4 regions of the Brachybacterium sp. GPGPB12 genome follow, and region 2 is predicted to be linked to each of the others. Evidence: riboswitches for the same ligand, from Rfam matches in the RefSeq annotation. Region 2 holds a riboswitch; each other region holds the start of a gene.
The links. A riboswitch is a leader RNA that binds a small molecule or an ion and turns the genes downstream of it on or off. The one in region 2 is predicted to bind thiamine pyrophosphate.
Positions count from the first base shown of each region.

Region 1: another riboswitch for thiamine pyrophosphate. It lies ahead of WKH84_RS10895 (bifunctional hydroxymethylpyrimidine kinase/phosphomethylpyrimidine kinase); the one in region 2 lies ahead of WKH84_RS21500 (ECF transporter S component).
Region 3: another riboswitch for thiamine pyrophosphate. It lies ahead of WKH84_RS15040 (SDR family NAD(P)-dependent oxidoreductase); the one in region 2 lies ahead of WKH84_RS21500 (ECF transporter S component).
Region 4: another riboswitch for thiamine pyrophosphate. It lies ahead of WKH84_RS07710 (YkoF family thiamine/hydroxymethylpyrimidine-binding protein); the one in region 2 lies ahead of WKH84_RS21500 (ECF transporter S component).

Region 1 covers NZ_CP149573.1:1,861,632-1,868,477, forward strand. The annotation lists gene WKH84_RS10880 (exonuclease SbcCD subunit D) at 1-1,114, opposite strand, end outside; gene WKH84_RS10885 (HNH endonuclease signature motif containing protein) at 1,166-1,927, opposite strand; gene WKH84_RS10890 (hypothetical protein) at 2,070-3,260, opposite strand; TPP riboswitch at 3,373-3,465, shown strand; partial or broken gene WKH84_RS10895 (bifunctional hydroxymethylpyrimidine kinase/phosphomethylpyrimidine kinase) at 3,456-4,673, shown strand; gene WKH84_RS10900 (hypothetical protein) at 4,774-5,145, shown strand; gene WKH84_RS10905 (hypothetical protein) at 5,216-5,605, shown strand; gene WKH84_RS10910 (MFS transporter) at 5,536-6,846, shown strand, end outside.
Region 2 covers NZ_CP149573.1:3,696,264-3,703,109, forward strand. The annotation lists gene WKH84_RS21490 (ATP-binding cassette domain-containing protein) at 1-544, opposite strand, end outside; gene WKH84_RS21495 (hypothetical protein) at 487-1,182, opposite strand; partial or broken gene WKH84_RS21500 (ECF transporter S component) at 1,602-1,922, opposite strand; TPP riboswitch at 1,970-2,075, opposite strand; gene WKH84_RS21505 (hypothetical protein) at 2,107-2,493, opposite strand; gene WKH84_RS21510 (M13-type metalloendopeptidase) at 2,672-4,021, opposite strand; partial or broken gene WKH84_RS21515 (M13 family metallopeptidase N-terminal domain-containing protein) at 4,006-4,407, opposite strand; partial or broken gene WKH84_RS21520 (hypothetical protein) at 4,542-4,694, opposite strand; gene WKH84_RS21525 (hypothetical protein) at 4,726-5,202, opposite strand; gene WKH84_RS21530 (ADP-ribosylglycohydrolase family protein) at 5,583-6,653, shown strand; gene WKH84_RS21535 (hypothetical protein) at 6,671-6,846, opposite strand, start outside.
Region 3 covers NZ_CP149573.1:2,584,976-2,591,821, reverse strand. The annotation lists partial or broken gene WKH84_RS15060 (sodium:solute symporter family protein) at 1-980, opposite strand, end outside; gene WKH84_RS15055 (hypothetical protein) at 1,427-2,344, shown strand; gene WKH84_RS15050 (LLM class flavin-dependent oxidoreductase) at 2,442-3,806, opposite strand; partial or broken gene WKH84_RS15045 (SDR family oxidoreductase) at 3,806-4,017, opposite strand; gene WKH84_RS15040 (SDR family NAD(P)-dependent oxidoreductase) at 4,059-4,610, opposite strand; TPP riboswitch at 4,794-4,887, opposite strand; partial or broken gene xylB (xylulokinase) at 5,210-6,601, opposite strand.
Region 4 covers NZ_CP149573.1:1,359,659-1,366,504, forward strand. The annotation lists gene WKH84_RS07690 (ATP-binding cassette domain-containing protein) at 1-71, opposite strand, end outside; gene WKH84_RS07695 (ATP-binding cassette domain-containing protein) at 131-562, opposite strand; gene WKH84_RS07700 (ECF transporter S component) at 1,102-1,422, opposite strand; partial or broken gene WKH84_RS07705 (ECF transporter S component) at 1,487-1,804, opposite strand; gene WKH84_RS07710 (YkoF family thiamine/hydroxymethylpyrimidine-binding protein) at 1,801-2,568, opposite strand; TPP riboswitch at 2,606-2,714, opposite strand; gene WKH84_RS07715 (protein-L-isoaspartate carboxylmethyltransferase) at 2,764-3,372, opposite strand; gene WKH84_RS07720 (MBL fold metallo-hydrolase) at 3,380-4,132, opposite strand; gene purS (phosphoribosylformylglycinamidine synthase subunit PurS) at 4,350-4,619, shown strand; partial or broken gene purQ (phosphoribosylformylglycinamidine synthase subunit PurQ) at 4,619-5,322, shown strand; gene WKH84_RS07735 (methyltransferase) at 5,430-5,777, opposite strand; gene WKH84_RS07740 (hypothetical protein) at 5,681-6,211, opposite strand; gene WKH84_RS07745 (hypothetical protein) at 6,208-6,675, opposite strand; partial or broken gene WKH84_RS07750 (hypothetical protein) at 6,614-6,846, opposite strand, start outside.

The sequences.
Region 1 (6,846 bases), 1.8 Mb from region 2:
CGGTGGGGTCTCCGCCGGTGACGTGGGCGAGGAACTCGTCCATCACCTCCAGCGGGTTCTGCTCCCGGCGCACCACCGGGGTGCCGGCGCTCGCGGCGCGGCCCTCCGGGGCGTACTCGGTCAGGAGCAGGTGGGGGTAGGCCTCGCGGAGCCGCTCCTGCAGGTGGGCGGGGCGGGCGGGGTCGGTGACGACGGCCTTCAGCCAGTCCCCGGCGTGCTCGTCCCGATGGGCGAGGATCTCCTCCAGGGTGCCGCGCGGCTCGGTGAGACGGCGTGGGACGGGGGTCTCGAGGCGGCGCACGGCGACCTCGGCCCGCTCCCCGTCGGCCCCGGGAGCGCCGAGCTCGACGAGGAGGACGGACTTGCGGTGGTCGCGCTCGGAGAAGGAGAAGGCGAGCGGGGAGCCGGAGTACCAGGCGGGGGCGCCGACGCCGCGGGTGAGGTCCTGGCGGCCGTGGAGGTGGCCGAGGGCGAGGTAGTCGATGCCGCCGAGCACTCCGGCGGGGACGGAGTCGACGCCGCCGACGGAGAGGTCACGCTCGGAATCGCTGGCCTCGCCGCCGGTGACGAAGGTGTGGGCGAGCACGACGGTGCGGGCACCGGGCCGGGCCGCGGCGCGCTCGCGCACCCGGTCCAGGGCCGCGCGGGTGACGGCCTCGTGGGCGCGGGGCGGCGGCTCCTCGCCCGCGCGAGCGAGCTCGGTGCGGGCGCGGTCCGGCTCGAGATAGGGCAGACCGAAGAACAGCACCTCGCCGTGCTCGTCCTCGACGGAGACGGGATGCTCGATCCCGGGCAGGTCGGTGAGCAGGTGGATGCCGGCGCGCATCAGGGAGCGGCCGAAGCCGAGCCGCTCCGGGGAGTCGTGGTTCCCGCTGGTCAGCACCACGGTCGCGCCGGTGTCGGCGAGGCGGGCGAGGGCCCGGTCCAGGAGGGTCACGCCGCTCACCGCGGGCACGGCACGGTCGTAGACGTCGCCGGGGATCACGACCACGTCCCACCCCTCGGTCTCGACGAGGTCGACGAGCCAGTCGAGGAAGGCGGCCTGGTGCTCGTGCAGGTCGACCTTGTGCAGGGTGCGGCCCAGGTGCCAGTCCGAGGTGTGCAGGATCTTCATGTCATCGAGCCTAGGGGTGGGGTGCGACGGACGAGGGACGGGCGCGCGGCATCAGAAGGGCGGCGGACCGTGGTCGCCCCATCCCTCCGGCGGGGGCTCCGGGGGTGCGGGGCGGAGCGGCGGAGTCCCGTCGCGCGGGGGTGCCGCGGGTCCCTGCTCGGCGTCTGGTCGCGGCTCGGTGAGCGGGCCGGGGCTGGGGCAGGACGGCGGGCCCGCCGTCGGCGGAGGTCCGGGTGGGACCTGGGTGTGGAGCGTCGGCTCCACGATCGGCGCTCGTGGGCGGGGATGATGCCCGTCGGGACGGTCCGGTGGACCGACAGGGCTGGTCGCGGGGTCGCCGGCGTGGGCGCCGCGCAGGAAGCCGGTCCAGGCGGCGGTGAGCGACTCGACCATCTCGAGGCTGGCGTGGTCGAGGTCGTCGAGGACGGTGACGGCGTCGCCGTGGCGGCCGATCGTCCAGCGGGTGCGGCCCGGCTTGCCTGCCTGCGTGTGGAGCCGGGTGGGGTCCAGCAGGCCGTTCGTCTTGTCGAGGTGGTCTCGCCAGCACAGCAGGTGCAGGTTCTCGACCTCGGTGGCGCCGCCCTCGCCCGGGGTGCCGCGCAGGCACTCCTCGATGTGGTCGCACTCGGAGGCCCAGGAGGTGGGGCGCGTGCATCCGGGGACGGCGCACTGCCCGTTGCGGAGCCGGAGGTGCTCGAGCATCGCGGGGGTGGGGGTGACGCGGTCGGCCGGGAGCGGGAGGAAGGCGCCGCCGCTCGCGCTGGTGAGGACGCGGTGCCAGACGGTGCAGCCGCCGGCGAGGGAACGCGCCATCGAGGGCGGCGCGGGGTGACGCCGTCGAGCATGCCGGGCTGGTCGGAGGCGCCGAGCAGGGTCAGCACGGGCACGGTGACGTTGAGGCGGAACCGCTCGGCGGGGACGGCGACCCCGTCGACGTCGAGGTCGGCGGTGTCGATCAGGGCGTAGCGCGCCGGGTGAGCGGAAGGGCCCTGCCGGTCTCGAGGACGACGCCGTCAGGGTCGTGCGGGATCGGTGTGCCGCCGCGGAGCGCCGCACGCCGCGCCGCCTGGACGGCGCGGGCGGACTCGTCGATCGACTTCCACCGGGCGAGGATCTCGGGGATCGGGCCCGTGATCCTCAGGGTCCCGGTGCCGGCCTCCGCGCCGGGAAGCGACTCGACGGTGCGTTCGAGCGCGGCGACGAGATCGGGACGGCTCTCGCGCTCGGCGAGATGCTCGATGAGGGCGCGCAGGAGCGTGAAGAATCGTTCCGGGCTGATATCCGTGGACCATGTCGAGATCACGGCATCGAGATCCCTCCTGGAGGATTCGGAGAGCTTCTGCGAGGTCTTCAGCATCTTCTGGAACCAGGCCGACGGCATGCTTCCGGATTCGAGGTTCTCGAGGGTGCGCGGGAAATGGTTCACGGCCTGGTACGCGTCGCGCAGTCGCCAGCTCGCGGCACTGCGAGTGACCCTGAGGCCGAGTGCGGCGCGGAGCGTCTCGACCTCGTCGAGCTCGCAGGCATCCTCGTACTCGCCCTCGAACTCGTGCAGGGCGGCGAGGGCGCGGTACTGCGCAGCGAGCGCGAGGGCAGTGGCGCGCTCCGCATCCCACACGCGCTGCGCGGCCTCGCTCAGGGCGGGGTCGTCGGCGCGACCGCCGAGATCGGGCAGCGCGGCACGAGTACGAGCCTGGCGTGCGCCAACCCGGCGGAAACGTGCAGGAAGCGACGCGATCAGGGCATCGTCGACGGGGTCCGGGGAGGTGGTGGCAGGGGCCGACGGCGATGCCGTCACCGCCGGCGACGAGGCGGGAACCGAGGGCAGGGCGACCTCCAGTGCGGAGGTATCGGGTGCGGCGGCATCCGACCGCTCGGAACGCACCGCGTCGCGTGCGTCGTCGGCGACCTCATCGCCCGACGGATGCTCCGGTCGCGTGATGCTCATCGGTCCCTCCTCCCCCTCCGCGTCGGCGACGCATCGGTGCACCGCCCCTTTCGATCCGACCACTTCACAATAGTGACCGACACGGACAGAAGAAAGGTCCGGGAGGAATATGTGGATAACTTTCTGATCGAGTGGCGCATCTCGACCGCTATACGCCCCTCCATCCACACCCTCCCTCCACAGAACCCCCTTTTCCACAGCGTCATCCACCGGTTCTCGAGGGGTTCGCGTCGTCTGTCGGACCTCTGCGGTAGAGAGGCATCGGCTCCGGACATCCCGGCCCCTCCCCCGCCGCGTGGCCTACACTCGGCCACTGGACACGGGGTGCGCCCGAGGCGCTGAGATCACACCCGTGGAACCTGATCTAGTTCGTACTAGCGAAGGGATGTCCGCATGAGCTCGGATCCTTGCACCCTCTTTCCCGCTGCCCTCCCCCGCGTCGCCGCGCCGGGTCGACTCGCGTCCGGCCGGCCAGCGCCATCGGCCCCGCGCGTGCTCTCGATCGCGGGCACGGACCCGACGGGAGGCGCCGGCACCGCGGCGGACCTCAAGTCGATCACCGCCGCGGGCGGCTTCGGCATGGCGGCGGTGACCGCGGTCGTCGCGCAGAACACCCACGGCGTGAGCGACATCCACGTCCCTCCCGCGCAGTTCCTCGCCGCGCGGCTCCGCGCGGTCTCCGACGACGTCGAGCTCGAGGCGGTCAAGACCGGCATGCTCGGCACCGCCGAGATCATCGAGGCCGTCCGGACCTGGCTCTCCGCCCATCCGCCGCGGGTGCTCGTGGTCGACCCGGTGATGGTCGCGACCAGCCGCGACAGGTCGCTGGAGCCCGAGGCGGAGCAGGCGATGATCCGCTTCTGCTCCCTCGCCACCGTGGTCACCCCGAACATCGACGAGCTCGCCGTCCTCACCGGCGAGCCCCGCGCGCACGACGAGGACGAGGCCCTCGCCCAGGCCGCCCGCTGGTCGGAGGCGACCGGCGTCGCGGTCGTGGTGAAGACCGGCCACCTCGACAGCCGTGCGGTCACCAACACCTGGATCGCGGCCGACGGGACCCGCCACCGGGTGCACTCCACGCGGGTGGACACGACGAGCACGCACGGCACCGGTCGCTCCCTCGCGGCGGCGCTCGCGACCCGGCTCGGCGCCGGCGAGGACCCGGCCACGGCGCTCGCCTGGGTCACCGACTGGTCGCACGAGGCGATCGCGCACGGCGCGGCACTGCAGGTCGGGAGCGGGAACGGTCCCGTCGACCATGCGCACCGGGCACGGCGCCTCGCGGCGGGATCGGCCGCACCGTGGGTGGCGACGGGCGCGGTGCCGGACCGGTGGGAGGAACCGGCGCAGCTCGCCGCCCTGGTCACGGCCGACGGCCCCGCCGCCTCCGTCCCGCCCGTCGGCCCGTGGACCGAGGCGCTGTGGGCGGCCGGGGCGCCGCTCGCCGGCGCGATCGAGGGCTCCGGCTTCGTGGCGGCGCTGGTGGACGGGAGCCTGCCCGAGGGGCAGTTCTCCTTCTATCTCGCGCAGGACGCGCACTACCTGCAGCGCTACTCCCGCGCCCTCGCGACCCTGGCCGAGATCTCGGAAGCCCCTGCCGCGCGGGAGTTCTGGTCGGACTCCTCCCGGCACTGTGTGGACACCGAGCTCGAGCTCGCACCGCGCCTGGCTCGCGACCCGCCCCGACGCGGCAGAGGTGGCCGTCAGCCCGGTGACCAGCGCGTACACCGACTTCCTGCTCGCCCGGGCGCTCGGCGACCCGACGGCCGTCGGAGCGACCGCGGCGCCGCCCTGCTTCTGGCTGTACGCGCAGGTCGGGGCGAGCCTGCCCGAGGTCCCGGACGAGCACCCCTACGCGGGGTGGCTCCTGACCTACCGCGACCCCACCTTCGTGGAGGGGGTGCGCGGGGCGCTCGGCGTCGTCGAGCGCGAGCTCGAGGCCGCCGATCCCGCCGTGCGGGCCGAGGCGGCGCGCGCCTTCCTCCTCGCCTGCCGTCACGAGCTGGAGTTCTTCGAGCAGGCACGACGTGTGGACTCCGCCGCCGTCTCCCCGGCTCCGGCCCTCGCGGGGGCGACCCGATGACCGCCGCCTCGATCCCCGCGACCGGCACCCGCGCCCTGCCGCCCGAGGGCCGGGCCGCGCGCGCGCCGGCGTGGTCGGAAACTTCATCGACAACATCCATGTGTTCCTGCCGGTCACGGCGCTGGCCCCGGCGATGCTCGTGATCGCGGGCCCGTCGGCGACCGCGTCGGCGGCGGCTCTGATCATCGTCGCGATGTCGCTGGGCCGGCCTGTCGGCGGGGTGGTGTTCGGGCGGATCGCGGACCGCATGGGGCGCACCCGCACCACCCGTCTTGCGATCGCGGGCACCGCGGCGTGCGCGCTCGCGATCGCCCTCGTCCCCACCCACCAGGTGCTCGGCCCGGGCACGGTCGCGCTGATCCTGGCGCGCGCTTCCTCGGCGGGATCTTCGTGGCCGGCGAGTACTCCGCCGCGATCCCGCTGGCGATGGAGTGGTCGATGCCGCGGCGGCGCGGACTGATGAGCGGGCTGATCCTCTCGATGGCGCCGTGGGCGCAGGCCACGATCGCCTTCGCCGTCGCGGCGCCGCTGGCGATGCTGGGACCGGAGCAGTACGCGGTCTGGGGGTGGCGGGCGCTGTTCGTCGCGGGCGCGGCGCTGTCGATCGGGATGATGCTCTACTACCGGCGGCACGTGGTCGATGCGCCGCAGGCCCGGCGAGCACCGGCGTCGGCCGCCCCGTCGGCCCCGCGACCGGGCCTCCGCAGCCTGCTCACCGGACGGTGGGCGTCCGCGTTCTGGGCGGCGTTCGTGCTGATGACGGGGCTGTGGTCGCTCACCGACTCGACCGTGCTGCTGCTGACGGCCCGGCTGTCCACCGACTCGCCGATCGCCCCGGAGGCGGTGCCGCTGGTGATGGGCGCGGCCTCGATCGCGCAGGCCCTCGTGATGGTGCTCGCGGGGCACCTCTCGAGCCTCGTCGGGAGGCGCCTCCTGCTCGTGGTGTGGGGCGCGGTCGCAGGGCTCGTCGGACCGGTGCTGTGGTGGGCGGCGGTCACCGCGCCGACCCTCGCCGTCGCGGCGGCCGCTCGCCGCGCCGCTGCAGGTCGCGACGGTCTCCGCCTACGGTCCGATCGCCGCCTATCTCTCCGAGCGGTTCCCCACCGCGATCCGCTCGACCGGCTACGGCTCCGCCTACAGCCTCTCCCTCGTGCCGCCGGCGCTGTACCCGTTCTACGTGCCGGCGCTCGAGCCGGCGCTCGGCCGGCACGCCACCGTGATGGGGATGGTCGCGCTCGGCGGGTCGCTCGTGGTGGTCGGGGCGGCGCTCGGCCCGCGGCTCTCCCCGCGCGAGATCGACGCGGACCTCGACACGGTCGCCGAGCGGAGCACGCGATGAGCCCCGCCGACGACCCCGATCTCGCCCGCGCCCTGCCCGTCCTGGCGGCGGTGCGGGAGGCGGCACCCCTGGTCCACTGCCTCACCGCGACCGTGTCGATGCAGCTGGTGGCCGACGGGTCGCTCGCCGCCGGGGCGCGGCCGATGATGACCGAGACCGCCGTCGAGGCGCCCGTCGTCACGACCGTCGCGGACGCGCCGCTGATCAACCTCGGCACGCTCTCGACCGACGCGATGGACGGCATCCCCGCCACCGTCGCGGTCGCGCGGGAGGACGGCCGGCCGTGGGTGCTGGACCCGACGGCGATCGGGATCGCCCCGGTCCGCACCCCGCTCGCGCGGCGGCTGATCGCGCGCCGGCCG
Region 2 (6,846 bases):
GGGCGGGCAGGTCGTGGCGCGCGTCGGCCGCGGCGACGAGGAGCTCGTCGTGGCTCGCGACGAGCACCGCCGTGCCGCGGGCCCTCGCCTCGCGCAGCGGCTCCAGCACCTCGCGGCGCCGCCGGGCGTCCAGGCCCACGGTCGGCTCGTCGAGCACGAGCAGGCCGGGGCGCTGGGCGAGGGCTGCGACGATCGCGAGACGGCGCTGTTCGCCGCCGGAGAGACGGTGGGGGTGGGCGCCGGCGAGCGGGGCGAGGCCCGCCCGCTGAAGGAGCTCGTCCGCGAGGTGCTCGTCCGTGGCCCAGGGGGAGGCGAGGACCTCCTCCCGCACGGTCGTCGCGACGAAGGAGTGCTCGGGGTCCTGCGGGACGAGGGCGATCCGGGAGGGCTCGGGGCGGGACACGGTGCCCGCGCCCGGCTCCGTCGCGCCGAGGAGGACGCGCAGCAGGGAGGTCTTGCCCGCACCGGACGGGCCGGTCAGCACGGTCAGCCGCCCAGCGCGCGGCTCGAGGTCCTGCGGCGCGGTGAGCCCCCGGGCGGGCACGGTGACGCCGTGCGGCCGCGGCGACGGTCTCGCCGGGTTCGGCCGGTCCCGGTGCCTCCTCGTCGGCCGTCCCGTCCTCGAGCACCCCCGCTGCGACCAGCACCTCCCGCCGCCGGGAGAGCGGCTCGCCCGGTGCTCCGTCGGCAAGCACCCGGGCGCGAGGGCCGAGCACGATCAGCCGGTCCACATGCGGCGCCCAGGGCCCGATCCGGTGCTCGGCGACGACGAGGGTGCGGCCGCCCGTGACCGCGAGGATCGCCCGGCGCACCTCCTCGGCTGTCGGGGCATCGAGCATGGAGGTCGGCTCGTCCAGGAGCAAGCAGGTCGGGGCGCAGGGCCAGCGCACCGGCGAGCGCGATCCGCTGCTGCTGGCCGCCCGAGGCGTCCAGCGGCGCCCGCTCGGGGTCGAGGTCGACTCGCGCCGCCTCGAGCGCCCGGGTCGCGCGCTCGGTGAGCTCCGGCCGGGGCAGTCCCGCGTTCTCCGGTCCGAAGGCGGCGTCGCGGGCGACGGTCGCGCCGACGAGGGCGTGCACCGGGTTCTGCAGCAGCAGGCCCCGCTCCCCGGGCCGGCTGGGCGCGGGGACGAGCCCCTCGCCGTCCCCGTCCTCGGGGTCCAGCGACCCGGCCAGCGCCCGCAAGACGGTCGACTTCCCGCGCCGCTCGCCCCGGCCAGCAGCACTCGCTGCCCGGGCGGGATCTCGAGGTCGAGCCCCTCGATCGTCGGCTCGCGCCGGGTCAGCGGCCGCCAGCGCAGCCCGTCGACGTGCACGGACGCCGCCGGGACGGTCCCGGTGCTCAGGCCTCCACCGCGCGGGCCGCCTCCCGGCCCGAGGCCAGGGAGTCCACCGCGCCGGTCGCGATCAGCGCCCGGCTCGCCGCCCAGCCCAGCACCCCGCACAGCAGCGCGCCCCGAGAGCAGGAAGAAGGCGAGCATCGTGCCGGAGAACAGCCAGCTCATCTCCTGGTAGTAGACGATCTTCTCCCAGCCCCATTCGAGCAGTCCGGCGAGCACCCCGCCGAGCACCGCCACGGGCAGGGTGAAGCGGCGGTAGCGGGTGAGCAGGAAGGCGAGCTCGACCCCGCCGCCCTGCATGAGACCGGACACGGCGGTGCTCCAACCCCACTGGTCGCCCAGCGGCATCGAGAGCACGGCGGCGACCATCTCCGCGAGCAGGGCGGCGCCGGGCTTGCGCACCAGCGCCGCGGCGAGCACGGCCGGCAGGAACCAGATCCCCGCCAGCGGCCCCTCGGCAGGCTTGAACGCCGCGGTCAGCGGGCCGATCAGGGTGTAGAGCTGGCCGTAGCCGAGGAAGGCGACCCCGAAGGCCGCCCCGATCAGCACGGTCACCAGCAGATCGACGGTGCGATAACGAGTCATCACGTCTCCTCCCAGGTCCTGGAAGGGGCGCGGAGCACCGGCGGTGCTCCACGGAAATCCCGACTCCCTACGCCGGTGCGAGCCGGATCAGGTTCGAGGGTCTGCGCCGTCGGCGCACTCTCAGCACCGGACGGTGCTCCCCTGTCAGTGGATGACGAGCAGACAGTCTAGCCCAGGAGCACGCTCAGCGGCGGGCACGGATGGCCTGGTCGATCGCATCGGCGGCCGCCTGGGGGTCGACGGGGGAGAGGATGTAGCAGGTGTCCTTCGTCCCGATGATCTCCACGCTCGTCCCCGGCCGGGTGACCAGCATCCGGTAGGGCCGCTGCTGCTCGGCGACGGTGAAGATCTTCCGCCGGCCGACGGGGGTGAGCTCCTCGGGCTTCGGGGTCATCGCCCTCCCGCGCCGCCAGCCGTAGCCGCCGAGGGCGACGCCCACGGTGCCGGTGGGGATCTCGCGCAGCTGCACGGTGCGGAAGTCCTCGATCGGCCAGACCCGGCGGGGCAGGAAGCCGCCGAGGCTGACGGTGACCCCGTTCCCGTCGACCACGAAGCGGGTGGCCTGGCCCATCCACGTCCACAGCGCCAGCGGCCGCGAAGGCGGCGAGCACCGCGATCGCGCCCGGCGCCGAGCCGCGCCGCAGCGAGCAGGCCCGACACGATCAGGCCCGCCACCACCGTGACGACGACGCGGGTCCAGCCCACGGAGGAGGGCACCGTCCGCCCGACGTGGAAGGGCGGATCGGGCCTCACCAGATGCTCACCCGCTCCTCGGGGGCGCGGTACATGCCGTCGCCCTCGCGCACGTCGAAGGCCTCGTGGAACTCGTCGAGGTGCCCGGCGACCGTGTTGCAGCGGAACTCCATCGGCGCATGCGGGTCCACGGCCAGGCGGCGGATCGCCTCCTGGGGCCGGTTCCGGCCCCGCCACACGGTCGCCCAGGACCAGAACACGCGCCGCAGGCCGGTGAGTCCGTCGAGCTCGGCCGCGGCCTCCTCCTCGGAGCGGCTGGCGAGATAGGCCTTCACCGCGATGGAGAGCCCGCCGAGGTCGCCGATGTTCTCGCCGATGGTGAGGGCGCCGTTGACGCGGTGGGAGTCGTCGAGCTCGCGCGGGGACAGCTCCGAGTACTGCGCGATGAGACGGGCGGCGCGGGCGTCGAAGGCCTCGCGGTCCTCGGCCGTCCACCAGGAGACGAGGTTGCCCTCCCCGTCGTACTTCGAGCCCTGGTCGTCGAAGCCGTGGCCGACCTCGTGGCCGATCACCGCGCCGATCCCGCCGAAGTTCACGGCGTCGTCGGCTTCCGCGTCGAAGAACGGGGGCTGGAGGATCGCGGCGGGGAAGACGATCTCGTTCCGGCCGGGGTTGTAGTAGGCGTTGACCGTCTGCGGGGTCATGTGCCACTCGGTCTCGTCCATCGGCCCGCCGACCTTCGAGAACTCGAAGTCCGCCTCGAAGCGGCGGGAGGCGCGGACGGTCGCGACGAGGTCGCCGGGGACGAGCTCGAGGCCGTCGTAGTCGCGCCACGTCGAGGGGTACCCGATCTTCGGGGTGAACCTCTCGAGCTTCGCGAGCGCCTTCTCGCGGGTGGCCGGGGTCATCCAGTCCAACGAGCTGATCGAGTCGCGGTAGGCGTCCATCAGCGCGTCGACCAGCGCGGTCATCCGTTCCTTGTGGGCGGCGGGGAAGTGGCGGGCGACGTACTCGCGGCCGACGGCGAAGCCGACCGCGCCCTCGACCAGGGCCACGCCCCGCTTCCACCGCTCCTTCAGCTCCTCCGCGCCGGAGAGGACGCGGCCGGAGAAGTCGAAGTCCTCCTCGACCAGCGCGGCGGGGAGATAGGGGGCGTAGGAGGAGACGGTGTGCAGGGCGAGCCAGGTGCGGAGCACGGCGAGGTCCTCCCCGGCCAGCGGCTCGGCGGCGGCGGAGACGAACTCGGGCTGGCCGACGGAGACCACGTCGAAGGCCGCGGCCGGCGCGCCGGTGCCCTCGATGTACGCGTCCCAGGGGAAGGCGGGGGCGAGCTCGCTGCGCGCGCGGCGTCCATGGGGTTGTCGGACTTCTCCCGGTCGCGCAGGCGGACCACGTCGACGTGGCAGGCGGCGAGGCGGGTCTCGAAGTCGAGCACGGCGCGGGCGAGCTCCTCGGGGCCGCCGACGGCGAGCCCGGCACGGCCGGGGCGCTCGGCGAGACGGGCGAGGTTCGCCAGGTGCGCGGCATAGGCCTCGCGGGTCTCGGCGTGGTGCTCCTCGCGGTAGTAGGACTCGTCGGGCAGGCCGAGGCCTCCCTGATGGATCTTGACCTGGTACTGGGAGGAGTCGTGGTCGTCGGTCCACACATAGGCGAGCACCGCCGAGGCCCCCGAGTCGGGCGCCGCCATCCGGCGCACGAGGCCCTCGAGGTCCCGGATCGCCCCGATCTCGTCGAGCAGGCCGACGAGGCCGGACAGGCCGGCGGCCTCGATCGCCTCGGTGTCCATGAACATGCGGTACAGCGTGCCGATCCGGGCGTGGTCGGTGGTCGGGACCGGCAGGCTCCCCGCCTCGTCCGCGCGCGCGCGACGTCGTCGGCCGCCTCCTCGACGATCTCCCGCACCCGCTCCTCGGACAGGTCGCGCGGCGCGTGGAAGGCGCCGTCGCTGGACCGGTCGGCGGGCATCACGTGCTCGGCGAGCCAGAGGCCGTTGACGTGGCCGAAGAGGTCGTCCTGGGGGCGGGCGGCGGCGTCGACCTGCTCGAGGTCGAGTCCGGAGGGGAGGGCTGCGGTCATCATCTGCTCCTGCGGGGGTGGTGGGGTCGGTCGGTCAGAGGCTCAGCAGTCCGAGCACGGCCAGGGCGAGGGTCAGCGCTCCGAGGGCGACGGGCATGTACGCCCAGGGGGTGCGGGAGCGCTCCGCCGGAGGCCTGCGCTGGAGGACGAGGGTCGACAGCCCGGTGCCGATCGAGAGCACGGCGGTGCCGACGGCGAGCACGGGCGAGAGGATCACGAGCACGGTCGCGCCGAGCTGGAACATCACGGTGCCGAGCACGTCCAGCAGGCGCATCACGACGGTCTCGCGGGCGCCGACGCGCTGGGAGAGCAGGGTCGAGATCGCCTCCTCGGACCAGTCGCCGGGCGTGGCGATGCGGCGCCGGGTCGCGACGGTCTGCGCGGTCGCCAGCACGATCCACACCAGCGCGCGGCCGGCGCCCACCCACACCCCGAGCTCGGAGCGGATGTCGGCCGGCCACAGCACGAGAGCGAGCAGCACCGTGGCGATGCGCGCGACCTCCTCGAGCACGCGCGCACCGCGACCAGCCCCGGGTTCACGGCGAGCTGGCGGCGGGTGCGGGCGACGAAGAGGCTCGTCGCGACGAGGGAGACGAGCCGCAGGGCGCCCAGCCCGATGCCCAGCAGCAGCGGCACCGGCGTGGTGGGGGCGAAGGGCAGGATCGCCACCAGCATCACGATCGCGAGGGCGGGGATCAGCAGGGCCTGGATCGACAGGCCCTTGACGAGGTCCCGGACGAGATCCGCCCCGGTGGGGGGATGGTCATGGCCGGTGTGGTCATGGGGATCGTGGGGGTCGTCGCAGTGCGGGCGGGGCTCCGCGGGGGTGTCGGTCATGGGGCTCCTTCTCGGTCCCCACCAGGGTAACGGGGCCCGGCCCGGGTCTGACCTGTGGAACCATGGGCTCGTGAGGACGGACGAGAAGCATTCCCAGGCCCCCGGGCTGACCGCGGCGCAGCGGCGGCGGGCGGTCGGCGCCGTCGTGGCCGCGGCGACCGGGGACGCGCTCGGGGCGCCCTACGAGTTCCAGGCCCCTGTCGTCGACTCCGAGGAGATCGCCATGATCGGCGGCGGCGTGCTCGGCTGGCGCTCGGGGAGTGGACCGACGACACCTCGATGGCGATCGTCGTGCTCGAAGCCGCTCTAGCCGCCTCCGACCACCATGACCTGCGGCTCGAGTCCGCGCAGGACCACATCGCGCGCGAGTGGTACTCGTGGTCGCTGGGCACCCCGGACATCGGGAACCTCACCTCCCACGTGCCGCGCTCCGCGGCGGACATCGGCCGCGAGGCGGGCCACTACGCGCCCCGCGCGGTCGACTTCCGAGCCGCGGCCGCGAAGGCGCACGAGGACCACCCGACCTCTGCGGGCAACGGCTCCCTGATGCGCGCCCACGCCTCGGTGTCGCCCTATCTGCTCTCCCCGGACGCGGACGCGGCCGAGGCGATCGCCTCGGTGTGCCGCTTGACACACGTGCATCCGGACACGATCGAGGCCTGCATCCTGTGGGGCTTCGCCGTGCGCCACGCGATCCTCACCGGCGAGCTCGACGTGCGCGTCGGCCTCGACCAGCTCGAGCCCGAGCGCCGCACGGTCTGGCAGGACCGGATCGAGGAGGCGGAGGAGTCGACCCCGGTCATGTTCCGCCGCAACGGCTGGGTCGTCGGCGCCTTCCAGGCGGCGTGGGCGGCGATCGCCGGCGTCGGCCCGATCCCCGAGGGGAAGTTCGCCCAGCGCGACGCACTGGTCGCCGCGCTCGAGGCCGCGGCCCGGGCCGGCTACGACACCGACACCGTCGCGTGCATCACCGGCTCCCTGATGGGGGCGGCGCTCGGCCACAAGGCCGTCCCGCCCGAATGGAGGCGAGTCCTGTTCGGCTGGCCCGGCTACGAGGTCGAGGAGCTCGCGAACCTCGTCGAGCGGGTGATCGCCCCGCAGGTGGACGAGGAGCCGATCCCGTGAGCGCCTCCCGAGGCAGGTCAGGGCGCGGGGGCTGGGACCTGCGGATCCTGTCCTGGAACCTGTGGGAGCCGCGCGGCGACCTGCATGCGCTGATCGAGGCGGTCGGGGATCTCGACCCCGACGTGCTCCTGGTCCAGGAGGCGCCCCGCTTCGTCGCCGCCCACGACGCGGCTGGCCTGGTTCGCCCGGCGCA
Region 3 (6,846 bases), 1.1 Mb from region 2:
GGCGACGGGCAGGTAGGTGCCCACCATCTGCGGCATCAGGTTGTTCACGTCGCCGCCCATGGGCTCCACGCCCAGGTACAGCGCCATCACGCCGAGCATGCCCACGCCGATCACGGTCGCGCCGTAGCCGATGGTCGCGGTGACGAAGGTGGGCTTGATCAGGTCCTCGCGCACGGCGAAGAGGCGCTGGGCGATGGTCTGGTTGCCGATCGCGTAGGCGAGCACCGCGGCGATGTAGGGGGCGCCCTGGTTCATGAAGGCGTCGGAGGAGAAGAAGCTCTCCTGCTTTGCGGGGTGACGTTCCCGGCCGCGACCCCCTCGGCGAACATCGAGGGCCCGCCGGCGAGGAAGAACACCGCCGGGATGATCACGACGGCCGCGCCGAGCATCGCCATGACCTGCGTGAAGTCGGTCAGGACGGAGGCGCGGAAGCCGGACCACAGCGTGTACAGCGACACGCCGCCGGCGATGATCAGGATGCCCGCGCCGAAGCTGAGCGGGGAGAGCATCGAGATGATCGCGCCGCCGGCGATGAAGTTCGAGGTCAGCGAGATGACGGAGCCGAGCACGTTGGAGCCGGCGAGCATCAGCTGCGAGGAGCGGCCGTGGCGGGCGTACATCACCTCGGCGAGGGTGTGGGCTCGCGGGGCGACCTTCCGGATCCGCTTGCCGAAGGGGTAGATGAACAGGATCATCAGCGCGCCCCAGAGCCCGTAGTGGATGGGGCCGGAGACGCCGTAGGTGTACCCGGCGGTCACCGAGGCGTACATCGAGGACGCCCAGATCCAGGTGGCCGTCATGGAGGCGGCGGAGACGCCGAAGCCGATGCGGTTGCCGGCGGTCATGTAGTCGTCGGCGTTCTCCTGCTTGCGGGAGATCGCCACGGACATCCACATCGTGCCCCCGTAGAACAGGAGCAGGAGCAGGGCGATCCCGATGATCCCGAGCTGGATGATCTCGCCTGAGGGAGCGGGCGGCATGGACTTCCTCTCGTCGCGGTGGACCGGTCACGTGCGGCCGGTCCCCCGCGCCGCAGGGCGCGTCGGGCCAGACGGGGCCCCTCGCGGGGCCGACCGGCGATCGACCCCGTCGCGGATCGCGTCGAATCTCGCCCGGGCGAGGCCTCGCCTCAGCGCCGCATGGGGCGCGCCCTGACGGCGGGGACGGGTGGGCCCTCCCGGGCCGCTCCCCGCCCTCGATCACGCGTGGAGTCGCATAGATACTCGCACAACCCTCAGGGGATTGCCAGGCAGTCGATAACGGACGAGTAACTTTTGCAGGTCACGCGCGATTGCCGATTGTCGGACATTCAAAGCGGAGCGATCGGGACACCAGGGCTACATGCGTCGCATACAGATGCAGATGAGTCGTCCCCGCCGGCGGACGCGGCGTCGGGCCGCCGACCGTGCGCCCTACCCTCGATACCATGACGCGCATCGGCATCGTGACCACCTCCCCCGGCGCTTTCACCTCCGCCGATCCCGACCGCGACTGCGCCCCGCTGGTCGCCGCACTCCGCGACCGCGGCGTCGAGGCGGCCTCGCTGGACTGGCATGACGCGTCGGTCGACTGGGCCTCCTGGGACCTCGCCGTGCTCCGCGGCCCCTGGGATTACGCCCAGCACCCCGCCGAGTTCGCGGCGTGGCTCGCGCATGCGGGGACGCAGACCCACGTGCTCAACGAGCCGGAGCTGGTCCGCTGGAACATGGACAAGCACTACCTCCTCGAGCTCGAGGCCGTGGGGATCCCCGTGATCCCGACGAGCTACCACCGCACGCTCGACTCGGTCCGCGACGCGCTCGCGTCGCCGACGCGCCCCGCTCACGTGGTCGTGAAGCCCGCCGTCGGCGCGGGATCGCAGCGCACGGGCCTGTTCGCGCGCGAGGATCCCGCCGCGCTCGCCCTCGCTCGGCAGATCCTCGACGCGGGCGGGACCGCGATGGTCCAGCCCGAGGTGCCCGAGCTCTCCGACGGGCTGGAGAAGGCGGTCTACACCCTTGACGGCCGCTTCACCCATGCGGTCGCGAAGGGTGCGCCGCTCGCCCGCGGCGGCGGCCTGCGCGGCGGCCAGTACCAGGAGAACCCCCAGCTCGTCGACGCCTCGGCCGACGAGCAGGCCTTCGCCGAGCGGGTGCTCGCGGCGGTCGCCGACGTGACCGGGCTCGGCACGCCGCTGTACGGACGGATCGACCTGGTCGACTCCGCCGAGCACGGGCGGGTGCTGATCGAGGCGGAGCTGTTCGAGCCGACCTACAACCTGCACCTCGCTCCCGAGGTGACGGAGCTCTTCGTCGACGCGATCCTGGGGCGGGTCCGAGCCAGGGAGCCCGAGCGCTCCCTCTGAGCGCTCACAGGGACGCCCCTCCCGCGCGAGGGGCAGGCGCCGCGAACAGACCCCCTCCCTCAGCGGTCCCGTTCCGCCGGACGCCCGCCCGGATCGGTCAGCTCCCCGCCGGCGCCGGCATCCCCTGCCGCGGCCGCGGCAGGCCGAGATGGTCGCGCAGAGTCGTCCCCTCGTACTCGCGGCGGAACCGCCCACGCCGCTGGAGCACCGGCACCACCTGGCCCACGAACTCCTCGATGCCGCCCGGCAGGGTGGGAGGCATGAGGTTGAAGCCGTCGGCCGCTCCCCCATCGACCCAGCGCTCGATCTCGTCGGCCACCTGCTCCGGAGTGCCGATCACGGTCGCGTGGCCGCCACCTGCGGCGAGGAGCCCCAGCAGCTCGCGGACGGTCGGGCGGGCGGTCTCGACGATGCGAAGCACGGTGGCGTAGCGGCCCTTCGGCCCGGTGAACTCCTCCAGTGGCGGCGGCGGCGGGACCGGGGCGTCGAGCTCCCAGTCCGACGTGTCCTGGCCGACGAAGAAGGAGAGCTGGCGCAGCGAGTCCTGCACGGGCAGCAGGGCGTCGAGCTCGGCCTTGCGGCGTCGTGCCTCCTGCTCGGTCGAGGCGACGTAGGGGACCAGCCCCGGCATGACGGCGAGGGCGTCGGGGTCGCGTCCGAGCGCCGCGGCGCGGGAGCGGATGTCGCTGCGATAGGTGCGGGCGGAGGCGAGGTCCCAGGCCACGGCGTAGATCCCCTCGGCGTGTCGGGCGGCGAGCGCGCGCCCGGCCTCCGAGGCACCGGCCTGGAAGAGGACCGGTCGGCCCTGCGGCGGGGTCGGCACGTTGAGGGGGCCGTCGACCGCGAACTTCTCACCGCGATGGTGCGGGGGACGCAGGAGAGCGGGGTCGACGTAGGCGCCGTCCGGTTCGGCGAGGATCTCGCCCGTCGGCCAGGACGCCCACAGCCCCTGGAGCACCTCGATGAACTCCGCGGCGGTGGCGTAGCGGTGGGTGTGGTCCGGCAGGGCGGTCATGGAGTGGTTGCGGGCCTCCTCGTCGGTCATCGAGGTGACGACGTTGACCCCGGCCCGGCCGCGGGAGATGTGGTCGAGGCTCGCCAGCGACCGGGCGGCGTGGAACGGATCCCAGAAGGTGCTGGAGACCGTCGTGACCAGCCCGATCCGCTCCGTGGCACGGGCCATCGCGGTGAGCACGGTGAGCGGCTCGAGCATCCAGGCGGGGCCGCGCTCGACGCCGGCCGTGCCGATCGACTGGCCGTCGGCGAGGAAGACCGCATCCAGCCGGCCCCGCTCCGCGATCAGGGCGAGCTCCTCCCAGTACGTGATGTCCGCGAGGCGCGCCACCGAGGAGCCGGGCGCGCGCCAGGCCGCGGAGTGGTGGCCGCAGGCGTGGGCGAAGAGGTTCAGCCGCACCGGGCGGCGGACAGCGCCGGTCACGGAGGCATGGGCGTGGGCGGCCATCAGTCCATCACCAGCCCGCCGTCGACGACGAGGTTCTGCCCGGTGATCGCCCGTGCCCAGGGCGAGGCGAGGAGGAGCACGGCGTCGGCGAGCTCGGCGGGCGTGGTCACAGAGCGCGCGGGGTGCTCGCGGCGATCGCGTCGAACACCGCCTCCGGGGTCGCGGAGCTCGCGTCGGTGGTGCGCAGCAGGCCGCCGCTGACCATGTTCACGGTGATGCCGCGGGGGCCGAGGTCGGCGGCGAAGGTGCGGGTCAGGGCCAGCGCCGCGCCGCCTTCGCCGCGGTGTAGTCGTGGTAGGGCACGACGGGGTGCTGGAGGAGGTTGGTGCCGATGTTGACGACGCGTCCCGAGCCGGCGCGGTCGAAGCCGGGCAGGGCGGACTGGATCGTGTGCGGCGCGCCCTGCACAGCGCCGGAGAACTGTCCCGCGAAGGCCTCGTAGCCGATCTCGTGCGCCTTAGCGCGGGCGTCCCCGTCGAAGGAGAAGCCGGCCAAGGCGTTGTTCACGACGGTGTCGACGGGGTCGCCGAACTCGGCCTCGGCGTGCGCGAACAGCTCCTCGACCTGGTCGCGCTCGCGCACGTCGGCGCGCACGGCGATCGCCCGGCCGGGGTGTGCGTCGGCGATCTCCCGGGCGGCGGCCTCGCTGGTGAGGTGGTCGATGACGACCCTGGCTCCCTCGCGGAGGAACGCCTCGGTGAGGGCCCGGCCGAGACCTCGGGCGCCCCCGGTGACGAGGACGACCTGCTCGGAGAGCGCGGGAGCGGGCCGGGAGGCGGGGGTGATGGGGGTGGAAGGTGTCATGGTCGTGCGGTCCTTTCAGGGCATGCGAGCACGCCCGCCGCACAGTGGGTGGGGGCGCGTCGCGGTCGGAGCAGGGCCGCATCGGGGCGCGGCGGCGCGCGGGAGGCGACACGGGGGCCCTGGTGGGGACGACAGCGTGGCGGACTGCGGCCTGGTGGCAGGCGGCCCGGCGCGCGACAGCGCACAGCTCATCGACGACATCCCTCCGCGAGCATGAACTCGATCAGGTTCTCCGGGTGTGCTCTCAGCCCCTGATGGGGCACCCCGTGTCGAGCACCGAGTGTAGCCATGGCCGTGCCGCCGCGCGGTCCGGTCTCGCCGCGCCGCGGAGCGCCGGGCCCGCCGCGGCCGCCCTCCTCCGCCCCGCGGCCGCCCCTCGTCCGCTCCTGCGCACCGAGTCTGCATCTGGACCGCCTCGGCAGACGGGTGACGGTCCAGACGCGGCACTCGGACTCCCCCGCCCGATCGGGGGCCCAGCTCTCTTCCGTCCGCGACCGTCCGGACGTAGCTTCCAGGTGCAGGGGCTCGTCACCGTCGAGGCCGCCTGACACCCTGCCACGTCGCCTCGGGGACGTTCCCGCGGGAACGCCTCCGCGCCCTCAGCTCCAGTCTGCGGTGCGCTCCTTCAGCTCCCGGTATGCCTCGAGCACCTGCGGCGTCGCGTCGGCCGTGACGATCCGCGAGCCGCTGATCTCCCAGGCGGGCGGCTCCTCGGTGCCGGCGAGCGCCCAGGCGGCCTGACGGGCGGCGCCGAGTGCGACGTACTCCCCGTCGGGCGCGATCGTGACCTCGCGGCCGAAGATCGCGGGAGCGAGCCGCTGGACGGCGCGGGAGCGGGCGCCGCCGCCGATCAGCGTGATGCGGCGGGCGGCCGTGCCGGTGCGCTCCTCGAGGGAGGTGATGCCATCGGCCAGCGAGCACAGCGACCCTTCGACGTAGGCGCGGGCCACGTCCTCGCGGGTGGTGGAGCCGCTCATGCCGGTCAGAGTCGCACGGGCGTGGGGACGGTTCGGGGTGCGCTCCCCGTCGAAGTAGGGCAGCGCGTCGCGCCGTGCGCGCCGGGTTCGGAGGCGAGCGCCAGCTCGGCCATCTCCTCGTGGCTGACGCCGAGCAGGGCGCGGCCGGCCTCGAGGATGCGGGAGCCGTTGATGGTGGTGGTCATGGGCAGGAACCGGCCGGTCGCGTCGGCGAAGCCCGTGACGGTCCCGGAGGCGTCGCCGGGCCTGGTATCGCTGACCATCGCGCACACGCCGGAGGTGCCGATCGAGACGGAGACGTCGCCGGGGCCCAGCGACAGGCCGAGCGCGGCGCCCATGTTGTCGCCGGTGCCGGCCGCGATAGCGACCCCAGAGGCGGTGCGGGCCATCACCTCGTTCGGGGCCTCGGGCAGGCGCGGGAGCTCGAGGCCCTTCCCGAGCGCGGCCTCGACGAGCTCGGGCTTCCACGCCTCCTCGCGGGTGGAGTAGTAGCCGGTGCCGGAGGCGTCGCCGCGATCGGTGAACGGCGCGGTGCCGGACGCGGCGAGGTGGAGGGAGACAAAGTCGTGCGGGAGCGAAGACCTGCGCAAAGACGCTGCGCGTTCTCGGGCTCCTCGTCGCGCACCCAGCGCGGCTTGGACGCGGTGAAGGAGGCGACCATGAGGTCGCCGATCTCCTCGACGCTCGCCTGCGCCCCGCCCATCTCCTCGATCAGCGTGGTCGCGGCGTCGGCGGAGCGGGTGTCGTTCCACAGCGGCGCATCACGCACCACCTCGCCCTTCTCGTCGAGCGACACCATGCCGTCCGCTGGCCGCCGACGGCGAGGGCGTCGGCCCGCTCGAGCAGGGGGCCGGCGGCCTCGTCGACGGCGTCGAGCCAAGCGCGGGGGTCGACCTCCGTGCCGTCGGGATGGGAGGCGCGGCGCTCCTCGAGCACCTGCCCGGTCTCGGCGTCGACGAGCGGCGCCTTCGTGGACTGGGTGGAGGAGTCGATGCCGAGGACGAGCGGGGCCATGAGGGGTCCTTTGCGAGCGGATCGGGACGGAAGGGCAGGTGGGGCGCGGTCTGTCGGGCGGCCTGCGGGCTCGGACGCGCACCGCGCACGAGGCCAGGGTACGGGCGAGGAGCGACCGGCCGCCCCCGGAAGTCGGCCTCGGGCCGGGGCGGTGCCGGCGAGTGCGCGGGCCCGGCACTTGCATCCGGTGGCGCTCAGCCCGCAACTACCCGGCCATTGGCCGATGGCCGCAGGCTGAGCGCCAG
Region 4 (6,846 bases), 1.6 Mb from region 2:
GTGAGCACGGCATCCTCGCCCCGACCCGACGGGCCGGGCGGGCCGAGCGTCGCGCCCCGGAGATGGAGCAAGCACCTCCGAGCGAGGTGTCGCGGACGCCGAGGGCACGGAGACGGCGGATCCAGCCGGTTCAGCAGATCCAGCGGGCTCGGCCGGCCACGACCCGCCGATCCGCTCCTCGATCTCGCGCGGCGACCAGCACCCCTGCTCCCGCAGGGCGCGTCCGTGGGCGGTGAGCACCTCCCGCGTCGGCCCGTCGGCGAGCACCCGGCCGGAGCGATCCAGCGCCACGGTCCGCGCGGGGAGCCCGTCCAGGCCCCGCTCCCCCGCCCATTCGTCGAGACGGTGCTCGACCAGCAGCAGCCGCGCGACCGGTCTGATCCGTCGCGGCGTCGACGGCGCCCCGCACCGCGGCCACGCCCTCGGCGTCGAGCATGGCGGTGGGCTCGTCGAGCAGGAGCAGACGGGGCCGCGCGGCGATCGCGGCGGCGAGCGAGGCCCGCTGCAGCCGCCCGCCGGAGAGCGTCGCGGCGGAGCGGTGCGCGAGCTCGCCCACGCCCATCGCGCTGAGAACCTCGTGGACCCGCGGCCCGATCCGCTCCGGAGGCGTGCAGGCGCTCTCGAGCGGGAGCGCGACGTCGTCGGCGATCAGCGGGAGGCAGACCCCGTCGACCGGGTCCTGGCCGAGATGGCCGAGCACGGGTGCGGTCGCGAGGACCCCGCCCGCCACCGGGTCGATCACGCCCGCACCCTCGGCGACGCCATCGGCCGCACCGACGGCCGTGCCTCCGGCCGTGCCGTCGGCCGGGTCCCCGGCCGTGCCGTCGAACAGACGCACCGTTCCGGTGACCCGACCGCGCTGATGGGACGGGATCGCCCCGGCGAGCACCCGCAGCAGGGTCGACTTGCCCGAGCCGGACGGTCCCAGCAGCGAGCACCTGCTCGCCCGCACGGATCTCCCCGCTCCAGGGGCCGACACCGGCCCTCGAGGGCGACACCGCCTCGAGCCCCTCGGCCACCAGAACCCGGGGATCCCCGGCGGTGACCGGGGACCGGACCGGGCTCTGCTCCTGCACCGGGGCCGCTCCCGCGGCGTGCGCCTCAGCGGACACGGCGCTCGGGGATCGGTGCCGCGTCCGCGGCGCCGATCGCGAAGTCGGCGAGCACGCCGGTGCGCTCGAGCGCGCGGACGATCACCTTCGCCAGCAGTCCGCCGAGCACGATCCCGGACAGCACCTGCACGCCGAGCCGGAGCGCGAGCAGGTCCTGGCCGTACCAGCCCATCCGGTACGCGGTCCAGAAGAACACCAGACCCGCGCCGAGCGCGCCGGAGGCGGCGAACACGCCCCAGCCGAAGCGGCGATAGCGGGTCAGGGCGAAGGGCGACTCGGAGCCGATCCCCTGCGCCGCCGCGGAGAGCAGCGAGCAGGGGGCCGACGGGGTCGCCGAGGAAGACCACCTCGATGATCGCGGCGAGCATCTCGGCGAGGATCCCCACGCCCGGGCGGCGCAGGATCGCGATCGCGACCGGCGCCACCAGCGACCAGGAGCCGAACACGAGGTGCTGGGCGAGGTCCCCGGCCGGGCCCATCGCGATCGCCAGGCCGTTCCAGGCCTGCACGAACACCCAGTACAGGAACCCGAACACGACGCCGAGCACCACCACGAGCACGAGCTCGCGCAGGCTCAGCGGGGTGCGGCGACGGGACGTGCCGGCAGAGGCGGTCGCGCCGACGTCGGCGGGCGCCGCGTCGGGAGCGGCGGACTCGTGCGCGGGCGCGGCGGTGCCGTGCTCCTCGGTCATCGCGCATCCTCCCGGCCCTCGTCGTCGCCGCCCGGTGCGTCGGCGCCCGCCGCGAGCTCCCGCACCTCGTGCGAGGGGCTGTTCAGCGAGAGGGTGAGGTGGCTGGTGACGTGCTGGACGCCGCGGCCGACGAGCGACCAGCCGGCGAGCGCGGTCGCGATCACGTCGCCGGCGTCGCCCTCGAGCCGGGTGACGAAGTGCTCGGAGCCGCGGAAGGTGCCGAGGTCCTTCGCATGCTCGATCGCGGCGTAGATGTCGCGCATGTGATCGGGGGCGGTGCCGTCGACGGCGACCTCGTCGGCCAGCGGGTACAGGGCCCACTCGGCGCTCGCGAAGCGACCGGTGCGGCGCGGGCGCGGCACCTCGGTCGCGCGGGGGCCCGCGCCGCCGGGCGACTCGCAGGCCACCTCGCCGGGGCGACCGCGCGAGAGGAGCACGGAGAGGGTCGCGTGGTGACCGGTGCGGGCGAGGGCCTCGGCCAGGTCGATCAGGGCGCGCTGGAGGTGGGTCTCGTGGCCGCCGAGATAGGTCGAGACGTCCCCGGTCTCGTGCACGAGGCCGGTGAGGTCCAGCCGGGAGAGCGCATCGGTGAGGATCCTGGCGTAGTCCTCGCTCATCACGGCGGCGGTGACGCGGGCGCCGACGCCGAAGCCGAGCGGGGTCGCGGTCGGGTCGTCGACGGTCGCGGCAGACTCGGCGGACACGCCGGGCGTCCAGGCGGCGTCCTCGGTCGCGGAGGAGGTGCGGGCGGGCGATGAGGTCACAGTCCATGCCTTTCGTACGGGCACGGGCGCGCGGCGACGATCGCTCGGCGGAGCTCCCTGCGCCGGCATGATCCGGATCAGGTTCTACGGTCGGAGTTCGAGTACTCCCTCTCAGCCCGGCCTACCGGACTCCCGTGCACGCCCCACACCCTACCGGTCCCGCCCGGCGCACGCCCCTCGTGTCCAGCGCTGCTGTCAGCGGGTCGTCTGCGGATCCTCGACGAGGGGGACGAAGAGATAGGCGCCGTGCTCGCTCACGGTGACCCCCTCGCCGTGACGCTCCAGGCGCGGCATCCGCTCGCGCACGGGGATCACCATCACGCCGCCGTCCGCGAGGCGCGCGACGAGGCTCTCCGGCACGGCGTCGGCCTGCGCGGAGACGAGGATCCGGTCGTACGGCGCGTCCTGCGGCGCGCCGAGCACGCCGGGGTGCGCGAGACGGATCTCGGCATCCGCCGTCCCCGCGTCCGCTGTCCCGGCGAGCGCGGCCCGGGCCGGACCGATCAGCTCGGCGCGCCGCTCGACGCCGATCACCCTCCCCTCCGGTCCGCACAGCCGGGCCAGCGGCGCCGTCGTCCACCCCGATCCCGCGCCGAGGTCGAGCACTCGCTGCCCCGGTCGCACGTCGAGCAGGGCGAGCATGTTCCGCACCGTCGTGGGCTGGGAGTTCGTCTGGTCGTGACCGATCGGCAGGGGCCGGTCCTCGCCGGCGAGCCCCCGCGGCTCCTCGGGGAGGAACCGTCGCCGGTCGGTCGCCGCGAGCGCCTCCTCGAGGCGGCGCTCGCCGCCGGCCCGGTGCGACATGTCGCCGTCAGCTCCGGGCGACCTCGACGACGCCGTCCTCCGGCCAGTCCCTCACCTCGGTGCCCTCGGGGGCGAGGTTCGTGGCCTGGCGCAGGTAGATCGGTCGTCCGAGGTCGCTCGCGACCGCGTCGTGGACGGGCAGGGCGAGTCGCGGGCCGACGGCGCGGAGGAACTCGATGGTCTCGGACATCTTCGACCAGGGCGCCGTGACGGCGAAGGCGAGGACGTCGATGCCGTGGAACTCGGGGACCGGCTCGAGGGAGTCCCCGGTGATGCCGAGCCGCGGCCCGTCCCCGGCGGACAGGACGATCCCGCAGTTCCCGATCCGTGGGATGTCGGGGTGGATGATCGCGTGGCGTCCGCCGACGGCCTCGAGCCGGAGCGACGGGTGGTCGCCGACGGGTGTGAAGCGGTGCGCCTCCCCGGCCGCGAGCGGGATCACCCGCTCCTGCGCGACGAGGGGTCCGCCGCTCCCCTCGCCGGCGCCGTCGTCGGAGGCATCGGCGGCGGTGAGCATCCGGGCGGTCTCCGGCTCGGCGATCACCTCGGCGTCGGACGCGGCGGCGAGCACCTCGCCCAGCGGCGCGGGGTCGACGTGGTCGGGGTGCTGATGGGTGATCACCACGGCGTCGAGGCCCGCGAGCTCCTCGGCGCCCAGGCCCCGCACCGCGTCGGCGCTGAAGCCGCCCGGATCCACGAGCAGGCGTCGCCCGGCGGTCTCCACGAGCAGGCAGGAATGGACGAGGTGGCGGATCTTCATCGGGTCCTCCCGGGAATCGAGGTCGCGTGCCTCGAACCTAGTCCCCCTCGGCCGGGACGTGCCAGGGCGGAGGGGGTCGTCCGGTCGGGAGGCACCGCCGTGGGCGCCCCGTCGGCACGGCCGCGTTCCTCGGTACGATGGGATTCTCGGGCCGTGCCCGAGCACCAGCCCCCGGCACGCCGCCGCGCGCGCCACACGTCCCCTCAGGAGTGCCCCCATGCCACGTGTCGTGGTCCACGTCATGCCGAAGCCGGAGATCCTCGACCCGCAGGGCAAGGCGGTCGCCGCCGCGGCGCCCCGTCTGGGCTTCGAGGGCATCGCCTCGGTGCGCCAGGGCAAGCGGTTCGAGCTCGAGGTCGAGGGCGAGGTCACCGACGAGGTGCTCGCCTCCCTGCGCGAGGCCGCCGAGACCCTGCTGTCGAACCCGGTGATCGAGGACGTCGTCTCGATCGACGTGGAGGACCCCTCCGCGAAGGGCGCGGCCTGATGCGCATCGGTGTGGTGACCTTCCCCGGCACGCTCGACGACCGCGACGCGCGCGCGCCGTGCGGCTCGGCGGCGCCGAGCCGGTCGCGCTGTGGCACGGCGATGACTCGCTGCACGAGGTCGACGCGGTCGTGCGCGCCCGGCGGCTTCTCCTACGGCGACTACCTGCGCGCGGGGGCGATCAGCCGCTTCGCCCCCGTGATGGACAAGGTGGTCGACGCCGCGAACGGCGGCATGCCCGTCCTCGGCATCTGCAACGGCTTCCAGATCCTCTGCGAGACGCATCTGCGCCCGGCGCGATGATCAAGAACGCGCATCGCGCGTTCATCTGCCGCGACCAGCCGCTGGCCGTGGAGAACAACCGCACCGCCTGGACCTCCGGCTACGAGGCCGGCCAGGTCATCCGGGTGCCGCTGAAGAACCAGGACGGCCAGTACGTGGCCGACGAGCGCACCCTGGCCCAGCTCGAGGACGAGGGCCGTGTGGTCTTCCGCTACGCCGCCGGTGCCACCCACGGCCCGGCCGGCTTCGAGCAGAACCCCAACGGCTCGCGCCACGACATCGCGGGCGTCACCAACGCCGCGGGGAACGTCGTGGGTCTCATGCCGCACCCGGAGCACGCGGTCGAGCCCGGCTTCGGGCCCGACGAGCCCGGCGCGGGCACCCGCACCGGCACCGACGGACTGACCATGTTCAGCTCGGTCGCGCGCGCCTGGTGGCCTGAGCGGCGACATCGCCTCGCCGTCCCCGAGGCCCGGTCACGGCGACCTCCTCCCCGGGAGCGGCCTGCGCTGTCAGGCCCTGACCGCGCTCAGCACCGTGAAGCGGCGGTCGCGGGCGCGCTGGCGGACGGCACCGAAGCGGGCCTCGAGCTCGGGCCGGTAGCGCAGGTGGGAGTTGTGCACGAACCACAGCGCCCGCCGGGGCGCGGCACGCGGGCCGCGGCGTCGAGGAGGCCCTGGACGAGCGTCGCGTCGACCACGGTGCCGTCGTGGAAGGGCGGGTTCAGCGGCACCAGGTCGGCGCTCGCCTCCTCGCACCGGGAGAGCGAGACGTCCCAGGTCACCTCCACCCCTTCGCGGTCCAGTCCGGTGGCGGCGAGGGTCGCGCGGGTCGAGGCGACCGCATCGGCGTCGTCGTCGCTGCCGAGCACCCGCATCCCCAGCGCGCGGCGGCGAGATACGCGGTGAGCAGACCGTTGCCGCGGCCGAGGTCGACCGCGAGGGGCAGGTCGCCGGCGTCCCCGTCCGCGCGGGCCATCGCGTTCTCCCCGGCTCCGTCCTCTGCGGCGGTGCCGGACCGCTCGTCTCCCGTCGCGAGCTCCCCGCCGACGACCGCTCGATCGAGCGCCTCGAGCGGCAGGAGGGAGCCGGCGTCGGCCCGGGCCCCGCCGAACACGCCGCCGAGGCCGCGCAGTGCGAGCGCCTGCACCTGACCGCGCACCGCGATGCGCGCCTCACCGGTCGCGGGTCGCGCGGCGTCGACGTCGGCGCGCGGGCCGGAGGCGACGAGGGCGCGGGACTTGCCCAGTCCGCGCGAGCCGCGCACCTCGGAGAACACGGCGGCGAGGGTGTCGTTCTGGGAATGGGTCATGTGCTTGACGCGGCCGCCGGCGACGAGGGTGAGGTCGTCCCGCCCGCGCGCTCCGCGACGACCGCGAGGCGTCGGGCGAGGTCCTCGAGCGCGGCGAGGGACTTCGGCAGACGGGCCAGCGCGAGATGCGCCTCGGCCCCGGCCGCGAACTCCTCGAGCGGGGCGGGCTCCGCATCCGTCGGCAAGACGAGGCGCCCGGCCTCGAGCGAACCGGGCAGCAGCGCGGCGAGCGCGTCGGTCTCCGCGCGGGAGCTGGTCCAGGACAGGACCCGCGCGCCGGGGCGGTCGGAGAGGAGCTCGAGCGCCTCGGCGGTGAGCACACCGGTCGTATCCCCGATCACGAGCATGTCGCAGGGGCGACCGATCTCGCCGTGCTCCTGGGCGGCGCGCAGGATCACCCGCTCAGTCTGGTCGGGGGCGGGGAGCTCGTCGGTCGGCTCGGGCTGGGCAGCGGTGCTGGTCATGAGGTCTCTCGTGCAGTGGGATGGAGGGCAGGGACGTCGGGTGCAGGGCGGGCCGTGCGGCGTTCCTCGGGGGCGGGGGCGCGGCCCTCGCGTCGGTCTCAGGCGGGCATGCCCCGCCGTCCGCGCGAGCGCAGGCGCCCGCCGGGCGCCTCGGGGCGGGCGGCGCGGCGG